Tautonia marina: one gene and its partner. The protein of the gene in region 1 binds, or shares a complex with, the protein of each later gene. Links are inferred from orthologs where the notes say so. Each region holds a gene or a part of one and is shown on either strand. Other genes may lie near its edges.

Region 1 (9,169 bases):
GGTTTCAACTCGATGATGAATTCAGCAATTGAACCGGAACCGGGGTGGCCACTTTCCCGAAGTGCCCGACCCTGGTACTTCATCAGGTTAAGACACCGCGATGTCGCGATGCGGGGCCAACGAGCAACCACGGAGCGGAAACGATGACAACGCACACCGAAGGGCCGCTGGTCCTGGGAATCGACCTTGGGGGAACCAAGATCCTGGCCGGAGTGGTAGACGCCGAGCACCGGATTCTCGGGCGGGCCAAGGAAGTAACCCCCGCCCGTGAAGGTGGGGCCGCACTTCAAGACGCCCTGATCGAAGCCGGACGCAACGCCCTGGCCGCTGCCGGTCTGGAGCCCTCCGACATCGCTGCACTGGGGATCGGTTCGCCCGGTCCCCTTGATGTCGAGGCGGGTGTCATCCGATCCAGTCCGAATCTCAATGTCGTCGATTTCCCCTTGAAGGACACCCTCCACCAGGCCTTCGGCGTTCCCGTCGCGGTTCAGAACGATGTCCGCGTCGGCGGCTATGGCGAATTCAAGCTCGGCGCGGGGCGAGGCTATCGCGACATCGTGGCCGCCTTCATCGGGACCGGAATCGGTGGCTGCTTGATCCGAGACGGGGCGATTGTCTCCGGAGTCACGAACAACGCCGGCGAGATCGGCCACCTGATCGTCAAGGCGAATGGTCCCAAGTGTGGTTGCGGCCGTCGCGGTTGCCTCGAAGCCGTCGCCAGCCGGACCGCCATCACCCGACGCATCCACAAGGCCATCAAGAAAGGTGCCTCAACCCCGCTGCGAGACGTTGTCCGCAACAAGAACTCTCGGCTCAAGAGCAAGGAACTCTCCAACGCCTATCGCTCTGGTGATCCCGTCGCCGTACACGAGGTCGAGCGGGCCGCGCGATTCATCGGCCTGGCCCTCGGCGGCCTGATCAACGTTCTCGGTCCCGAGATCGTCATCATCGGAGGCGGCGTGACTGAGGCACTCGGTTCTCCCTTCGTCGAGCTGGTCCGTAACGCAGCCCGAGGCCAGGCGATGGCCGACCCCGACCGCCGCGTCCACATCGAACAGGCCGAACTCGGAGACGACGCCGGGGTCCTCGGGGCCTCGTTGATCGCCCGGGAACGCTACCTTTCCGCCCCCACCTTGACATGATGGCTCAAGAACGTATAGGTGCCTTCATGGAATGAATGGCCTCCGACGTTGCTTAAACGATTGCGCCGAAGCCTGGGGGATGAGGTCAATAGACCGCGATCCCCCAGCTCGCCAAATTGCCTATTTTTCCAAAAGAGGTGGTCTTGTCCTGAAACACGCCGTAGAATTGAAGTGACAACTCGATAGGATCGTCGGTCGCAGGAGGTCCTTCGGACGGAGCGCCGCCGAAGGGATGGGAACCGCAGTTGCCGTTCTGGCAGTCCCCTTGGTTCCTTCGAGAGATTGCGACGATGAAACGAGGCCCGAATCGGCATCGCGCCAAGTTCGAACGGCTCCGCCGTCATCTCGACATCTGCCTTCATCCAGACAAGCCGCGACGCCACCGGACGCGATCCGCGAGGTATGCGGCTGCGCTGGCGGAACAGCTGGGATTGATCACCCGGCCGAAGGTCTGTACGTGGTGTCGGAGACGACAGCGGTTGCAACGCCACCACTGGAGTTATGAGGAACCCTTGAACGTGACCTTCCTTTGCTCGGACTGCCACGAGATTGCCGATCAGATGGTGTGGGGCACCCTTATCGCCTGAGGTGTCCTGGTCTCGGTAAGTGGGCTCAGCTCGCATCCCTCCGTTCGAGCCGTTGCTGAGCGGGCAGTTCCGCCCAATGCTCCGGATCGATCGGTAGTTCGATTCGGGTCAAGGTTCCTCCCTCGTCCGGGACGTGCCAGGACAGAGAGCCCCCGACCGCTTGAAGAAAACGAGCCACCCGAGGAAGTCCAAGCCCTAGTCCCCTCCCGGCCTGACGGCCACAGTAAAACGGATCGAGGACGTGAACCGATCGATCCTCATCGAGCCCGATTCCCTGGTCCTTCACGGTCCAGACGACGGTTCGATGATCGCCCAGCGACTCCACGAGCACTCGCCCTCCCTCGGAAGTGGCCTCCAGGGCGTTCCGGATCAGGGCCTCCGCCAGATGCCGAAGTGCTTCTGGATCGGTCGAAACCGTGGAGCCTGGTTCTGGAGTCCGACACGACAGACGGATTTTCCGAGTCAACGCCTCGGTGGTGAGATCCTCGACAACGCTCCGGAGGATCTGATCCGGCACGCAAGGAATTTCTCTGGGGGCCGGAGGTCGAGCAATGTAGATCAGGTCCCTGAGAATTTGATGAGCCCGTCTTGCCTGCGTGATGATCGTCTGAAGCGCGCTCCGATGTTCGGGATCCGAGGTCCGAGCCTGGAGCAATTGAGCTCGTCCCGCGATGATCGCCAGTGGGTTATTCAACTCGTGAGCGGCCCCGGCGGCGAACTCGGCCATGGCGTCGAGCGTGGAGGAGGCGTGCAGCGGAAGTCGTTCCGGAGCGGGAGGTTCCCAACGAGCGATGACGGCTTGGAAGCGTTCCGTAAGTTCGGCGAGCTCCGCGTCGAGTTGGTCGGCCCTCAGACGCTGATCCAGGACCTCGCCGAGCAACTGGTGAGAGGGCAGCGGCTCGGTGGCTTGACCGAGTCCTCCCGCACATCGCGCCTGGACTGCGGCCATGAGCCATCGCCGTTGAAGGTCGGTGGGGGTGGGATCGAGATCGAGATGAGGGCCGGGGAGTGCCCAGGGGGTCCGCATCGCCCAGCTTCGACCAAGCCGCACCCATCGCAGGTGAACCGGGTCGTGCGCGGCCTCGATGGGAGGCTCGGTCGCCAGCCCCGCGAACAGCACGGCGTCGCTCAACTCGGGAGGACATCCCCAACGCGTTGCGAGGTGGAACCCGAAGGCGGCGGAGTGACGGCCGAACCAGCGGGTCTCCAGCTGCTTCCGGTCCCCCTCGTGTTCGGTGGCCATCCAGTCCGAGAGCCGATCGGGAGCGACGGCTGCCAGGGCCCAGAGTGCCAGCGGATGAAGCAACCCAGCCCGACCGACAGCCTCAGGGTCGGGGTCGCCACCCTCGGCCGCCAGTCGATGCGATGCCAGGGACGTGGCGACACAGAATCGCCAGAGGCGTTCGCGAGCCTCCGAGCCAGGAGGCTCGGTGTCGGTCCACAAGGGCCATTCCCGCCGTTGTGCTCGCCAGAACACAGAACCCGAAGTCGATCTGAGCAGAGCATCGCCGGGATCGACGCATGCCTCAAGTTTCGAGATGTGTGAATCTGTTTGGCTTTCGGAGCGTAGGCGAGTAAGGCCCTTCAGTGACGTTGGGCGGATTGGAAGGCCATCGAGGCGTTCCAATCGACTCCGGAGCGAGTCGAGTGAATCAGAGGTCGGTCGAAACCCTTGCACCCGATCGGGCTCCTTCCCGAGGGGCCGGCAGGAGGGCCCGGCCCGGCGATCGTGACACCGCGTCGTGCGGCTGTCGAGTGAGCGTAGGATGTTTGGCGATTCCGGTCAAGCGGAGCCGGAGCCGCTTCGGCGATCAGGATTCTCGGGACGCCTCGATGTCGAGCAGCTTGCAAATGCGACGAAGCAGCTCATCGACGTCGAGCGGTTTGGACATGAAGTCGTCGGCGCCAGACTCGTGCAGCTCGCCGATCTTGTCTTCCTCGATCATGCCTGAGATGCAGAAAATCTTGATGTCCGACATCGAAGGGTCGCGGCGCACCAGTTCGCAGACGGCCTTGCCGTTGATGTCCGGGAGCATGATGTCGAGGACCATCAGATCGGGATGGTACTCCTTGGCCATCATCCCCGCACCGAAGCCGTTATCGACGTCCTTGACCTCGAAGCGGCCGTCGGCCAGCAAGGCATCTTTGATGATCTGGACGACCTCGGGTTCGTCATCCACCACCAAGATCCGTCGTCGGCCGCTTTCCAGGGCGTCGGTCGGGATGTTGTTGTCCTTCATGAAGCGATACAGGGCATCGCGCGGGATGCGACGAAATCGTGACCCGGGCACGCGGAAGCCCTTGAGCTGACCGGAGTCGAAGCAGCGGATGATCGTCTGCTGACTCACCTTGCAGATCTTCGCGGCCTCACCGGTGGTAAAAACGGTTTTCATCGTCGGGATCGCCCCCTTGACACGAGCCCCAGGCAACTTTCCGGCTCGACCTTACAGACCAGACCTCCCGTCCGGTTTGCAATGGTCCCCTCGCCGGGCGCCCTCGACTCCTCCCTGATCACGGACTCGCCCGCAACAACGACGCCGAAACCTCGGCTCCGAGATTCGATCCCCGACCCGACTGGCGGCGACGGGTTTCACTTCACGGAACCCAACGATCCCGCAAAGCTGGTCAAAACTCTCGATATTGCCGAATTTACCGACATCGCCAATTATAAGATAGGTCCTGGTTCTGTCAACCCAGAGAAGACAACGTGAAGAGGAGGACTCGAAGGCCCCAGGTCAACCCTGGGGGGCAGGGACTATGGGAGGGGCACGCGCTCATCAGTGGTCGGGGACTCGGCGGTGGACGATCCGTCGACGGGGGCCGGGGTGGTCGGGCGGTGAGGGCGGGTGCCGAGGTCCGACGGGGCTCGGCGCTTCAGGAAGACGACAAGTGTCGAGAGGTCGGCCGGGTTCAGGCCGCTGATGCGAGACGCTTGTCCGATGGACCGGGGGCGGACCCGTCGGAGTTTTTCCCTCGCTTCGTGCCGAAGTTGGGGGATGCGGTCGTAATCGAAATCACTGGGAATCGCCTTGTCTTCCAGGCGGCGAACCTTCTCGATTTCCTGGGCCTGTCGAGCAATGTAGCCCCCGTACTTCGCCTCGATGGTCGCCTGTTCCACGGCTCCGGTGCCGTCGGCGTCGAACGCGGAGAGGCTCGGGTGAAGGGTTTTCAGATCGTCCCAGGAGACGTCGGTGCGCCGCAGCATCTGCTCCAGTGAGACCCCATCGACTCGAACCGAGCGGAGTTGATCTCGAAGGGCTTCGATCCGATCCCGACGGCGGACAAAGCGCGACCAGCGATCATCGTCGACGAGCCCGAGCCGACGGGCGAGGTCGGTCAGGCGGAGATCGGCGTTGTCGTGTCGGAGGAGGAGGCGATACTCGGCGCGGCTGGTAAACATGCGGTAGGGCTCATCGACCCCCTTGGTCACGAGGTCGTCGATGAGGACGCCGATGTACGCCTGGGTCCGGTCGAGGATCAGGGGTTCGTCTCCGGTACAGGCCAGGGCGGCATTGATACCGGCGACGATCCCCTGAGCGGCGGCTTCCTCGTAACCGGTCGTGCCGTTGATCTGCCCGGCGAAGTAAAGACCGGGAACGCGCTTGGTTTCGAGGGTGGGATGAAGCTGGGTCGGCGGGGCGAAGTCGTATTCGACGGCGTAGCCGAACCGCATAATCTCGGCCCGTTCCAGGCCGGGAATCTGCGGGATGATGGCCTCCTGAACGTCTCTCGGGAGGCTCGTCGAGATGCCGTTACAGTAGTATTCGAGGGTTTGCCGCCCCTCGGGTTCGAGAAAGATCTGGTGCTGCTCGCGGTCGGCGAAGCGAACGACCTTGTCTTCGATTGAGGGGCAGTAGCGCGGCCCGGTACTCTGGATCTGACCGGAATACATGGGAGCCCGGTGCAAGTTCTCCCGGATGAGGTCGTGAACGGCCGGATTGGTGTAGGTCAGGTGGCAGTCGAGCTGCGGGGACTCGATGCGATCGGTGAGAAAGGAAAAGGGAATCGGTTCGGGATCGCCCGGCTGGGGTTCGAGCGCGGCGAAGTCGATCGTTCGACCGTTCAGGCGGGGAGGGGTGCCGGTCTTGAACCGCTGCAGTTCGAAGCCGAGTTCTCGGAGGTTCCCCGAGAGTCCTTCGGCGGAAACGTCGCCGGCCCGGCCGCCGGCGGTCTGCTGCTCGCCGGTGTGCATGAGCGCCTTGAGAAAAGTCCCGGTCGTGACGACGACCGCGCGACCATGGTAGATCGCTCCGCCTCGGACCCGGACCCCAGCGGCTCGGCCCGATTCGACCACGACCCCCTCGACCATCTCTTGCCGGAGGGTCAGGCCCGCCTGGCGTTCGACCATGAGCTTGGCGGCGATCTGATAGGCTTTTTTGTCGCACTGAGCGCGGGGGCTATGCATGGCAGGCCCCTTGCCGCGATTGAGGAGGCGGAACTGGAGTCCCGCGGCGTCGGTGAGCAGCCCCATCGCCCCACCGAGGGCATCGACCTCGCGCGCAATCTGTCCCTTGGCGACGCCGCCGATGGCCGGATTGCAACTCATTTGGCCGACGCCGTCGGCGTTGATCGTCAAGAGGACCGTTCGCCTGCCCATTCGAGCCGAGGCGAGGGCGGCTTCGAGTCCGGCATGACCGGCCCCAATGACGACGACGTCGTAACGGTAGGGATCGAGACGTTCGAGGTCAGACATCGCAGTGGCAGGGACTCAAGGGAGTGGATCGAGGAATCGTCCGAACGGTTGAGTCAGGACACGGGGAGACGGTTTCCGCAGTGTTCGAGGGAACTGGCTACCCGTCTTATCTTACCAAGGGATCGCGGAACGGTTTTCGTGAATTGAGACAGCGAGGTGATTCCTGTGCCAACAGACGACTGTTCGGCCAGGATTCGCTGCAAGGTGCGCCTCCCGGTGCGCCCTCGGGGCGCCTTGAGGTGCGCCAGGGTGAGCGTCTCAGGATTCGGCGTAACGTCATGAATTCTCAAGAATTTGTGAGCAGTCGAGTTCGTTTGTTTCGGGGGACGTTCTTGGGGTTGCGTAATCGATTGTTGGCAAGAATTCCAGGGTGCTGAGAGGCCGGAAGGGTTGAGGACGGGGGCGTTTGAGGAACCTGTTTGGGGAAGATGAGGGGCTTGGTGCGCAGGAGTGACTTTCCTTGGATCAGCCGCGGTGCGCTCACTGTGCGCCTGTCGGTGCGCCTCCGGTGCGCCTCCGGTGCGCTTGATTGTTCTTGGGCGTCGTCTTTCAACCTGTTGTCGTCAAGGAGGTTGTGGAGATTCGTGTCGGTTCGTTTCGTCAAACGGCAGGAGTGTTGTCGGGGGCTGGGGATCGGGCCCACGCGCTCGAGGGCGGGGCGAAGTGCCTGGAGCGTCCGTATGCGGTAGTCCGTCGCACGAGGATGTGGGGGCGGCACCGAATCGAGCCAAGGGTGCGCCAACCGGTGCGCGCGAGGTGCGCTCGATTCTCGCTGGGAGCGATGTTCCAAGTGGTTCAAGAGACAGCGCTTCGCGTGATTCATCTCGGTTCGTTCCGTCAAACGGGTGGTGTTCCGAAGCGTTGGGTGTTCGAGAGTGAGGTTTCGATTATCGTGGTGCGTCTGAACTGGGATGAAGGTTGAGAAACCGGAGGGGCGAACGGGTCGTGTTGGGACAAGGTGCGGCTCGGGAGAATCGCGCATCTCTCACATCATCGTGGAAATGAGGAGCAATAGTCAGGAAAAGTTGATCCAATCGGTGGAGATTCGGCGAGGGGTCGCCGGAACGGGGAGGGGGGGATATACTCGGCCCTTGACCTGAGGGAGGACGGGGAGCGCGAGAGATCGACCCCTGATCGCTCCGCAATCGCATCGCGGAGGGGGATTGCGCTCCGAGGAACTCCGCTGCGCATTCCTCGCCAAGGCTGAGAGGCGTTGCGTCGTCGGCTCGGTCGGACCAGGAACCCTGGCAGTTGCGGCGACGAGCCGTCACTCTTGGGGCCTCCAGACGATTGAACGCTCGACGAGGGGAACTCGGCCCATCGGGGGCCTTTTGGGGACAATCCACAGGACAATCGAGTGAGTTCACCGTGGCGAGCCGGGCCGATCGGCGGAGTCGGGTGAAGGGATGGGAGCGAGAGTGGTGCCGGCGCAGATCCTCGATGGGAAAGAGACGGCCCGAGCGATTCGCCTCGAACTTCGAGATCGGGTGGCGGTGCTTCGGGAACAGCGGGGGAAGGTGCCCGGCCTGACGGCGGTGCTGGTCGGGGATGATCCGGCCAGTGCGATCTATGTCAGAAACAAGGAGAAGGCGGCGCGAGAGGTGGGAATGGAGGGGACCGTCCATCGCCTCCCGTCCGCAACGAGTGAAGAGAAACTGCTGGCGGTCGTCGATCGGCTGAACGACGACCCGGCGGTGGATGGGATTCTCGTGCAGTTGCCCTTGCCCAATCAGATTGACCCGAACCGGGTGATCGACCGGGTGAGCCCGAGCAAGGACGTGGACGGGTTTCACCCGGAAAACGTCGGCCTGCTGGCGATCGGTCGGCCGAGGTTCGCGTCGTGTACGCCGCTGGGGGTTGTTGAACTGCTGCGCCGGCACGGAATCGAGACGAAGGGTAAACGAGCGGTGGTGCTAGGAAGGTCGAACATTGTCGGCAAGCCGATGGCACTGCTGTTGCTCCAGAAGGGTGCGTTCGGCGACGCGACGGTCACGGTCTGCCACTCGGCCAGCCAGGAGATTTCGGAGATCGTTCGAGAGGCGGACGTGCTGATCGCGGCGGTCGGGCGGCCCGAGTTTGTCCGGGGAGACTGGATCAAGCCGGGGGCGGTGGTGGTAGACGTGGGGATTCACCGGAAGGAGGACGGCAGCCTTTGCGGCGATGTCGTGTTCGACGAGGCCGCCGAGGTGGCCTCGTGGATCTCGCCGGTTCCGGGAGGAGTCGGCCCCATGACCATCGCGATGCTGCTGGCCAACACGGTTGCCTCGGCAGAGCAATCGGCGGGGGTGTGACGCAAGCTCATCGGGCAATGGGGGGAATCGAGCCGTCCCGGAGTGACGGAATCGACTCACCGCGACTGACTCTTCGTTGTTGATCGGACGCCATCATTCGATCGAATTCTCTTTCTCATCGGAACAGGACAACGCAATGATTCGATTTGGCATTTGCAATGAGTTGTTCGAAGGATGGGACCTGGCACGGACCTGTGCCGAGGTCAAGTCGATCGGGTACGAAGGGATCGAGCTGGCCCCCTTCACGCTGGCCCCCTTGATCACCATGTTGGGAAAGGATCGCCGCGCCGAAATTCGCCGAACGATCGCCGATGCGGGTCTCGAAACGATCGGCCTGCACTGGCTCCTGGCCAAGACGGAAGGCTATCACCTGACCAGTCCCGATCCGACGGTACGGTTCAACACGATCGATTATCTGAAGGTCTTGATCGAAGCGACGAAGGACATGGGCGGTTC
Region 2 (9,239 bases), on another replicon or contig:
AGTTTTACGCTCCCGAGGAAATTGACCACGAGTACACGTTGGGCGAAGGCAAGGTGATGGTCAACGTCGGCTCGGTCGGACAGCCGAGAGATGGTGACAATCGAGCCTGCTACCTGATCGTGGAAGACAGTGCGAACGTCGGAGCCGATCGCGAAGCGGAGGGAGAGTCGACCTCGGCACCGTTGGGTCAGACCCGGCTGTTCTACCGCCGTATTCCCTATGACTTCGAGACGACGATTGAGAAGATCTACGCCATCTCTGAGCTGGAGCCGTTTCTGGGCGATCGGCTTCGCCAGGGGCGTTGATGCCGTGATCGTCGCTGGGTTTTCGCTGCAATCGCCTTCGGAGGCGGTCGAGAAGCCATTGCCGTGACCAATCATGAATCGGAAGCGAGCGGCAGGAGTTGCCTCGGCACCGGTGATTACGAGCCCCCCCGCCCTGCCCGAGAGTGCGTTTCGCCTTGAGATTCGCGCTCGATCTGGATCGAAGTTCGGACTAAGACGTTGCGATCGCGAGCGTTCGAGCCCTTGACGTTCTTTCCGTTCGGGGACGAAGCTCGCACGGGGGCGAAGTGAGGGACGCGCCGATCCCGATCGAATCGTCCGCGAGCTTGGTTGGAACGACGTTTCCTCCTCCCGTTTTCCTTGCCTGGCCCTTCATCCGTTGATTCCCTGATCCCAAGGTTCCCGAGCCGATGAGCACCGAGCCGAATCCCAGCCAGGATCCGAAGCGACTGTTTTTGTTCATGATCTTGTCGCTGATCCTGATCACCGGGACGAACTATACGCTCAGCCGCCTCGGCCTGATTCCTGAGCCTGAGCCCAAGCCCGAGGCGCCGCAGGTTGCCCAGGCTGATCCGGCCGATGCGAGTGATGAGCCTGACGCCGCCGAAGGCGCCGACGGCGCGGCACCGGTCGAGGATCGTCCGGAGGTGGGGGACGATCAAGACGCTCCCGCTCCGGAATCGGTGGTGGAAGCGGATGAGGCCGAGCCCGAGCAAGATCGACCGGCCGCGACGGTGGATCCAGAGTTGCTCGTGCTTGGATCGGTCGAGGAATCGGCGACGGACGGCTACCATCTTCAGGTCGTTGCCGACCAGCGAGGGGCGAGCGTTCGTCGCGTGTTGTCGGCATTGCACAATGCCGAGTACGAGGAGGGTGAGCCCCGAGAACGGCCCATGACCCTGGTCCGTTCGGTCATCCCTGAGCATCGCCCGCTGGCGTTGCAGATGCTGAACGTCACGGAGGACGGGGTCCTTCGGCCGATTTCCGACCTGGATTGGCGATCGTGGCAGGTGCTCGTGGACGGTGTTCCGTTTGATGAACTGGACGAGGCGACCCAGGCTGAGGCCAATCCGGTTGCGATCATCCGGGACGAACAGGGGAACGAGATCGGTCAGGAGTTGAGTTTCCGTACGGTGCTGCGAGAACCGGCGGAACTTCCCCCGGTCGTTATCACCAAGACCTACCGATTGCGGAAGGGGACGGATGCCGTTGCGCTGGACCTGGCCTTCGATCTGCTGGAGGGTGTAGACGAGCCCCGGGAACTGCTCTATCGCCTGGATGGGCCGTCGGGCATCCCGATCGAGGGGGAGTGGTATACGCATACCTTCCGGAATGCCTACTTCGGCAAGGGGACGGAAGGGGATACGGTCGAGGTCTGGACGTATTCGTCCTACGATGTGGCCAAGAATCCTGATTACTACATTAATAACGTCTATCCGACCGTTTTTGCAGGGATCGAGAATCAGTACTTTGCCACCTTCCTGAAGCCTGAAAAACCGGCCGAACAGGTGGCCGAAGCGGTCATGACGGTGGTCGATGCCGATCCGAACGAGCTGAAAAAGGCCGACGTGGCGGTTGACCTCATCTCCAAGCCGGTCGAGGTGGAGCCGGGATCGACGATCACGCACTCGTACGAGGTCTTCGCAGGTCCGAAGACCGAAACGGCCCTGCTGCCGTTCGGCGCAGGGGAACTGGGGATCTATCGGCAGGTGGGCCGAATTCCCGTCATCGGCTGGCTGCTGGACTTCATCTGGGCGATTGTCGATCCGATCGTTGCGCTTCTGTCGGTCTATATCATCATTCCCTTGCTGGCGGGGATTTACTCGCTGACGGAATCGATTGCCGGCTGGTTCGGCGGGACGCGGGGAAGCTACGGCATTGCCATCATCTTGCTGACGGTCGTCGTCCGACTGGCCCTGTTCCCCCTGAGCCGGAAGCAGGCGGCCTCGGCCAAGAAGATGCAGGACCTTCAGCCGCACATGGTGGCCCTGCGAGACAAGTACAAGGACGACCGAGAGAAGATCGCCCAGGAAACCTTTGCCCTGTACCGCAAGCACGGCATCAACCCGCTGGGCGGCTGCTTGCCGGTGTTCATCCAGATTCCGATCTTCATGACCCTCTGGCGGGTCTTGAACGTCAGCGTGTCGCTGAGGCAGGCTCAGTTCCTCTGGATCGACAATCTGGCCGCGCCGGACATGCTGTACAAGCTGCCGTTCACGCTGCCGTTGCTGGGGCCGTACTTCAACCTCCTGCCGCTGGGGGTGATTGGCCTGTTCTTACTGCAGATGAAGCTGTTCACACCGCCGGCAACCACGCCGGAACAGGAAGCTCAGCAGCGGATCATGAAGTTCATGATGGTCTTCATGATGCTCATGTTCTATCGCGTCCCGGCCGGGCTGGCCCTCTACTTCATCACCAGCAGCGTCTGGTCGATCAGCGAACGATTGCTCCTACCCAAGGTGACCAAGACCCCTGCGATCGACGCCGATGGCGACGAAGGCCCCGACCGAGATGGCAAGGGCCGAGGTCCCGGAGGCAACGGGAAGGGGCCTGATCCCAACGGCGGCTCTGGTGGGTGGCTCTCCCGGAAGCTCAACGACCTGGTCCAGGAGGCCTCGAAGGAAACGACTTACCGCCGGGAGGAGCTGGAACGGAAGCGTCGTGAGCTGGAACGCTCCGGAGCGGCTCCCGCTCCTGGGGCCGATCCGGGCCGATCGCGGCCGAACAAGAAGAAGACCAAGCCAGGTAAGCGACGCTGATCGCCGATTCGGGAGGCGGGGCCGAAGCATTGCGGTTCACTTCCCCTTGGCTTGTGATTGCGTCAGGACTTCCCGACTGGCCTCGGTGAGCCGAACCCCCGATGGCCTCGTTTGACACGTTTGACACCATCGCCGCGATTGCCAGCCCCCCCGGACCCGCCCTCCGGGGGCTGGTCAGACTTTCGGGACCGGAATCTCTGACGATCGCCCGGTCGGTCGTCAGGCTCGATGAGGGCCAGGAACCGGATCCCACTCGCCCCTCGTGGCGATCGGGGACGATTGATCTGGAGGGGCTGCCGCTCGACGCCTCGGTCACGTTCTGGCCCGGCTCAAGGACCTACACCGGGCAGCCGATGGCCGAGATTCATACGACGGGATCGCCCCCCCTGCTCCGTCGGGTTCTCGGGTTTTGTCTGGATCGGGGGGCAAGGCTGGCCGAGCCGGGTGAGTTCACCTTGAGAGCGTTTCTCTCGGGGCGGATTGATCTGACGCAGGCCGAGGCGGTGCTGGCGGTCATCGACTCGCAGTCCCCGGCGCAGGTCGAGGCGGCCTTGCAGCAGCTTGCGGGCGGCCTGGCCGGGCCGATCGAGGCGGTTCGGGATCGCCTGCTCGACACGCTCGCGCATCTCGAAGCGGGGCTCGATTTCGTCGACGAGGCCGACGTGGACCCGATCGGTCGCCAACGGCTGGCAGGCGACCTGGCCCGTGATGCGAGGGAACTGGCCGCCCTGGCCGATCGGCTCCGGGGGCGCGATCGGCCCTCGGGGCTGCCGCGCGTGGTGCTGGTCGGGCCGCCGAACGCGGGTAAGAGTCGTCTCTTTAACGCCCTGACAGGCGGGGATCACGCCCTCGTGTCTCCAATCGCCGGAACAACACGCGATTATCTCTCGGCGACCATTCGATGTCAGGAGTTGCTGGTCGATTTGATCGACACGGCAGGAATCGACGAGACGGGTGACCCGATCGAGGCCGAGGCCCAGGCGCTTCGGGCCGCTCAGGCGGCGGGGGCCGACCTCTTGCTCGACTGCCGATCGGGTGATGCCCCGCATGTGGCCGATCTGCCCGACGATCGTCCTCGGCTGGTTGTCTGGACCAAGGCGGATCGCGCCGAGGGAGAACCTCCTGACGGGACGATCGCCACCAGCGCCGCCTCCGGCCAAGGGCTTGATGCACTGAGGCTCGCGATTGCTCGGACGATCCGGGAGCGGGCGACCGAGCACGACCCGACCGGATTGACCTCGGCCCGATGCCGCGATGGCCTGGTCCGGGCGTCGAAGGCGCTGGCGAACGCTTCGGAGGCGATTCGCCTCGAAGCGGGAGACGAACTGGTGGCGGTCGATCTGCGCGACGCGGTCGAGGAACTCGGGCGGGTCATTGGCGCCGAGATCGACGACGCTATCCTGGATCGTATCTTCCGACGTTTTTGCATCGGCAAGTGAGCCACCCATGCCCCGCGTCGTTGTGCTCGGATCGAGTGGTTATGATTTGACGATCCGCCTGCCAAGACTTCCCCGACCGGGGGAAACCTTGCTGGGTGGGGAATTGCTCCGAGGGCCGGGGGGAAAGGGAGCGAACGCGGCCGTCGCGGCGCGTCGAGCCGGTGCCGAGGTAACGTTTCTCACCGCCCTGGGTGACGACGACTTCGGCCGATGGCTGGTCGAGCACGATCGGAACGAAGGGCTTGACCTAAGCTTTGCAAAGACGGTGTCGGACGAGGCGAATCAGGTCGCCCTGATCTTCGTTGGTGAGGACGGCGCGAACCTGATCGGGGTTGCTCCTGGAGCGAGTGCGCATCTGACGCCGAGCGACATCGACGCCCTGCCCGATGCCGCGTTTCCGAGGAAAGGTGTATTGCTCGCCTGCCTGGAGGTCCCGGTGCCGACGGTCGCGCGGGGCCTGGCCCGCGCGAAGGCGAACGGCATGACGACGATCCTCAACCCTGCACCGGCGGATCGAGCGATTCTGGAAACGGAGATGCTTTCGCATGTTGATTTCCTGACGCCGAATCAAGAGGAAGCGGCCGAGCTGACCACGATGCCGACGGAAACTATCGAGCAGGCGATCGAGGCGGCCAAGGCACTTCGAGATCGGGGCGGGTGCGGGGTGATCGTCACGCTCGGGGATCGGGGATGCCTGGTGCTCGGTCGTGATTGGGGACAGAACCTCGTGCCGGCTCCCAAGGTCAAGGCGGTTGATACGGTCGGCGCGGGCGATGCCTTTAACGGGGCATTGGCAGTGGCACTGGCCGAGGGACGGGGGCCGGTCGATGCCGCGGTCTTTGCCTGTGCGGCCGGGTCGCTTGCGGTCACGAGGCCCGGCGCTCAGGGTGGCCTGGCTCACCGAGAGGAGATCGAACGGTTCCTTTCCGACCCATGACATTTTTGCGCAATCAATTGATGGGAGGTGTCCGATGATCACCACGTTGGCTCGAGTCTTGGTTGGTTTCTGCGTGATGGTGCCGATCGCCCACGGTCAGGACGATCCGTCCCAAACTGGCGAGGAGCAGGAGAAGACAGAAGCGAATCAAGGGTACTCGCGGGAACTTGCCGAAGACCTGGCCATGCTGGAGGCGATGCTTCGCGTCCGGGAGACCCGCATCAGCGAGGCGGATCGCCAGCTCGAATTCGAGCGAGACATTCTTCAGGCGCTCCGCGATCGGCGCGAGGCGGGCGGAATTCCCGCTCGGATGGTTGAGGAGGCCGAAGCCCGGTTGACTGGTGCCGAGGCATTGCTCGAAGCGCGACAGGCCGACCGCGATGAACTGGCAATCCGACTGGAGCAGGTTCGCCGCGTAGCTGCCTCGCCCAGTCCGGAGCCGGACCTGGACGAACAGCGCGCCCGCCTCGACGACGAAGTGCGCATCCGGGAAGCCCAACTCCGCGCCCGGCAGGCCCGCGTGAAGGCCGCTCAGGCCCAGCTGACGGCCGAGGAGCAGAAGCGCGAACACTTCCGCGAATCGGTCCGGCGTGGGACCGAAGGGCCGGGCCGAATCCGACAGGCCACGCATCGCGTTTCTGAGGCAACCGCTTGGCGAGATACCATGGTCGCTGAGCAGGAGGTTGCCCGCCTGGTTCTTGATCGGGCGAAGCGGCGGCTTGAGCAGTTTGACAACCCGGAGGCGAGCGATCCCCTCGCCGGTCAGCGGGGAACGGAAGACCTGGCGGCTCGCGTCAACGTCTTGGAATCGCTTGTCGAGACCCTTCGAGACGAACTCTATCAGGTTCACTGGGAATTGCAGGGAATTCGCAATCGGATGCCCTGATCCGCAAGCACTTGCTCGCTTGAATCTTCGATCATAGGGAGACGCTCGATGACGTTACTCTGGTCGGTTGTTCTGGGTGTGTTGATGGTGGTCGAAGGTTCGGTGGGCGTGCAGGCACCATCGGGTCGTCCGGACGCGGACGCGACGGACGACCCCAATGTCACGGTCCAGGACGAGTTGCCTGCGGATCTCTCGGACACGACCCGCGAGCGATTGGAATTGCTGGAAAATCGGCTTCGCGTCCGGGATGTCCGCGTGCGTGAAGCGGAGCGGTTTCTGGAACTGGAGCGAATGATTCTGGAGGAAAACCGCAGGCAGCAGCGGATCGGAGGGGTTGCGCCCCGACAGGTTCAGATCCTTGAGGTCCGGGTGGCCGATGCCGAGTCGCAACTCGAAGCTCGCCAGGCCGAGCGGGAGCAGGTTGCTCAGATGCTCGACGCCATGCGACGGCGCATTCTCGGCCGGAGTCCTGAGCCGGATGTCGAGGAACTGCGCGCGGGCATCGAAGGGGATCTGCTCGCCTCTCAAATTCGACTGCAAGCGCAGGAGGCGAGGCTCAGGGCTGCTGAACTGCAAGTCGAGGCGGAACTTGCCAGCCAGGAAAATTTTCTCCGGGCGGTGCGGGATGGTTTGAGTTCGCCGATGGCGTTGCAACAGGCGTTCTATCGGGTGGCTGATACGCGGATCTGGCGTGATCTGATGGAGGCCGAACGGGATGCCGCCCGCCTGGCGGTCGAGCGCGATCAGCGGCGTCTCAGCGACTTCGACCAGGGAAATCGAGACGTGGAAACCGCCGTGCAGGAACTGGCCAATCGCCTCCGTTGGCTCGAAAACGAGGTCCAAATTCTTCGCGACGAAAACTATTTCCTTGAGGAAAGTCGGCGGCGGAGTCGGTACGGCCGTCACGATCGATTTGGTCGAACGGGGGCGACGGAGCCTTGATATAGCTGGGTTTCGGGGCGACGATCGAGGGTCTACCCGTCGTCCTCGGAGCAAAAAGAATCATGAGTCGTTCGACCTTGTCGGCCCTGTTGCTCGTTGCCACCATGACCAGCCTCGCCAGTGCCCACGACCGCCCGACCGGGCCGATCCACAAGACTCGGTCGGCCGTGCTTGCCCGGCAGGGGATGGCCGCGACGAGCCAACCCCTGGCAGTTCAGGCGGCCATCCGGGTCTTGCAGGATGGCGGAAACGCGATTGACGCGGCGATCGCCGCGAACGCGGTGATCGGGGTGGTGGAGCCGATGTCTTGCGGAATCGGCGGCGACCTGTTCGCAATCGTCTGGGATGCGAAGTCGGGCAAGCTGCAAGGTCTCAACGCATCGGGGCGGGCTCCGAAACGAGCGACGATGGATTATTACCGTGAGCAAGGGCATGAGTATGTCCCGATTTATGGGCCGTTGAGCTGGTCGGTTCCTGGCTGCGTGGACGGCTGGGCCACGTTGCACGAGCGGTTCGGATCGATGCCGATGGCGGATTTGCTTGCTCCGGCGATCCAATACGCCGAGGAGGGATTCCCGGTCAGCGAGGTGATCGCGGCGAACTGGAAGGATGACGAGGAGCGACTTGCGGCGGTTCCGTCCTCGGCTGAGTGTCTGCTGCCGGGAGGCAAGGCGCCCGGGTTCGGCGACGTCTTCCGAAATCCTGACCTGGCACGAACCCTGCGGTTCATCGCGGAGGAAGGTCCGGCGGCCTTTTATCGTGGTGCGCCGGCGAGGGCGATGGTGGCGTACTCGAACGAGGTCGGCGGGCTGTTTGCTCGGGAAGACTTTGAATCGCATGAAAGTACGTGGGTCGATCCCGTTTCAACGAACTACCGAGGGTACGACGTCTGGGAACTGCCACCGAACGGCCAGGGGATCGCTGCGCTGCAAATGCTGAACATCCTCGAAGGCTTCGATCTGGCAAGTCTTGGTCATAACTCGGCCGAGGCGTTGCATCTGATGATCGAGGCCAAGAAACTGGCGTTCGAGGATCGGGCGACGTACTACGCCGATCCGGCGTTTGCCGAAGTGCCGGTTGATCGCCTGATTTCGAAGGAGTATGCCGAAACGCGAGCGGCCCTGGTCGATCCGGACCGAGCGCTGACGGAGGTTGAGCCGGGACCGATGCAGCAGGGAGATACGATTTATCTGACGGTCGTGGACAAGGACTTCAACTGCGTGAGCCTGATCCAAAGTAATTTCCACAGTTTTGGATCGCAGCATGTGCCCCGAGGCCTGGGGTTCGCGTTGCAGAATCGCGGTTCGTGGTTCGCACTGGATCCGTCACACGCGAATCGTCTGGAACCGGGCAAGCGACCGTTTCATACGATCATTCCGGCGTTTGTGACGAAGGATGGTCGTCCCTGGCTGAGCTTCGGCGTGATGGGCGGTGATATGCAGCCGCAAGGTCATGTGCAGGTGCTTTGCAACATGATCGATTTCGGGATGGATGTTCAGGAGGCTGGAGAGGCGGCGCGGTTCCGTCATTTCGGATCGTCGGAGCCGACGGGGCAGCCGGGAGACGGCGGGGGAGCCGTCTCGCTCGAATCGGGGATTGGGCCGGACGTTCGCAACGCGCTGAAGGCGAAGGGGCACCGGATTGACGATCGGCCAGGGAGTTACGGAGGTTACCAGGCGATTCGGATTGATCTGGAGCGTGGGGTGCTGATGGGGGGCTCCGATCCTCGGAAAGACGGCGCGGCGATCGGCTACTGAGCCCAGGATCGGGCATCGGTCGAGGGATTGACATGGAGATTGAGGTCTTGATCGACGCACTTGCGCGACCCGATGCCTATGAGCATCGGGTCGATGCGGTTGAGGTCCATCAAACGCACATCTCGGTCGTCTTTCTGGCGGGTCCGTATGCCTACAAGGTGAAGAAGTCGGTGAATTTTGGATTCGTGGATTTTTCGACCCTTGAACGGCGTCGTCATTTTTGTGAGGAGGAGAT

The links.
Region 2: the proteins of mnmG (region 1) and GA615_RS12420 are in contact, whole or in part, in a solved structure (PDB 9HIP), measured with the Escherichia coli proteins. The link is inferred for Tautonia marina from one-to-one orthologs.

What each region holds. Positions count from the first base shown.
Region 1 is NZ_WEZF01000012.1:5,685-14,853, reverse strand. Bases 3,954-6,864 are described here. They hold mnmG (tRNA uridine-5-carboxymethylaminomethyl(34) synthesis enzyme MnmG), read right to left. Parts: upstream 6,423-6,864; coding sequence 4,485-6,422; downstream 3,954-4,484. Other genes in these bases: GA615_RS15250 (response regulator), read right to left, coding at 3,954-4,122. In the rest of the region: GA615_RS15270 (GAP1-M domain-containing protein), read left to right, coding at 1-32; GA615_RS15265 (ROK family protein), read left to right, coding at 144-1,142; GA615_RS15260 (hypothetical protein), read left to right, coding at 1,433-1,729; GA615_RS15255 (histidine kinase dimerization/phospho-acceptor domain-containing protein), read right to left, coding at 1,755-3,173; more of GA615_RS15250, read right to left, coding at 3,541-3,953; bifunctional methylenetetrahydrofolate dehydrogenase/methenyltetrahydrofolate cyclohydrolase FolD, read left to right, coding at 7,844-8,713; GA615_RS15235 (sugar phosphate isomerase/epimerase family protein), read left to right, coding at 8,850-9,169. UniProt on the Escherichia coli protein: NAD-binding protein involved in the addition of a carboxymethylaminomethyl (cmnm) group at the wobble position (U34) of certain tRNAs, forming tRNA-cmnm(5)s(2)U34.
Region 2 is NZ_WEZF01000009.1:74,648-83,886, reverse strand. Bases 2,333-5,313 are described here. They hold GA615_RS12420 (tRNA modification GTPase), read left to right. Parts: upstream 2,333-3,144; coding sequence 3,145-4,482; downstream 4,483-5,313. Other genes in these bases: GA615_RS12415 (ribokinase), read left to right, coding at 4,490-5,313; GA615_RS12425 (YidC/Oxa1 family insertase periplasmic-domain containing protein), read left to right, coding at 2,333-3,043. In the rest of the region: GA615_RS12430 (metallophosphoesterase family protein), read left to right, coding at 1-305; more of GA615_RS12425, read left to right, coding at 695-2,332; more of GA615_RS12415, read left to right, coding at 5,314-5,419; GA615_RS12410 (hypothetical protein), read left to right, coding at 5,454-6,305; GA615_RS12405 (hypothetical protein), read left to right, coding at 6,354-7,247; ggt (gamma-glutamyltransferase), read left to right, coding at 7,310-9,004; GA615_RS12395 (bifunctional aminoglycoside phosphotransferase/ATP-binding protein), read left to right, coding at 9,037-9,239. UniProt on the Escherichia coli protein: Exhibits a very high intrinsic GTPase hydrolysis rate. Involved in the addition of a carboxymethylaminomethyl (cmnm) group at the wobble position (U34) of certain tRNAs, forming tRNA-cmnm(5)s(2)U34.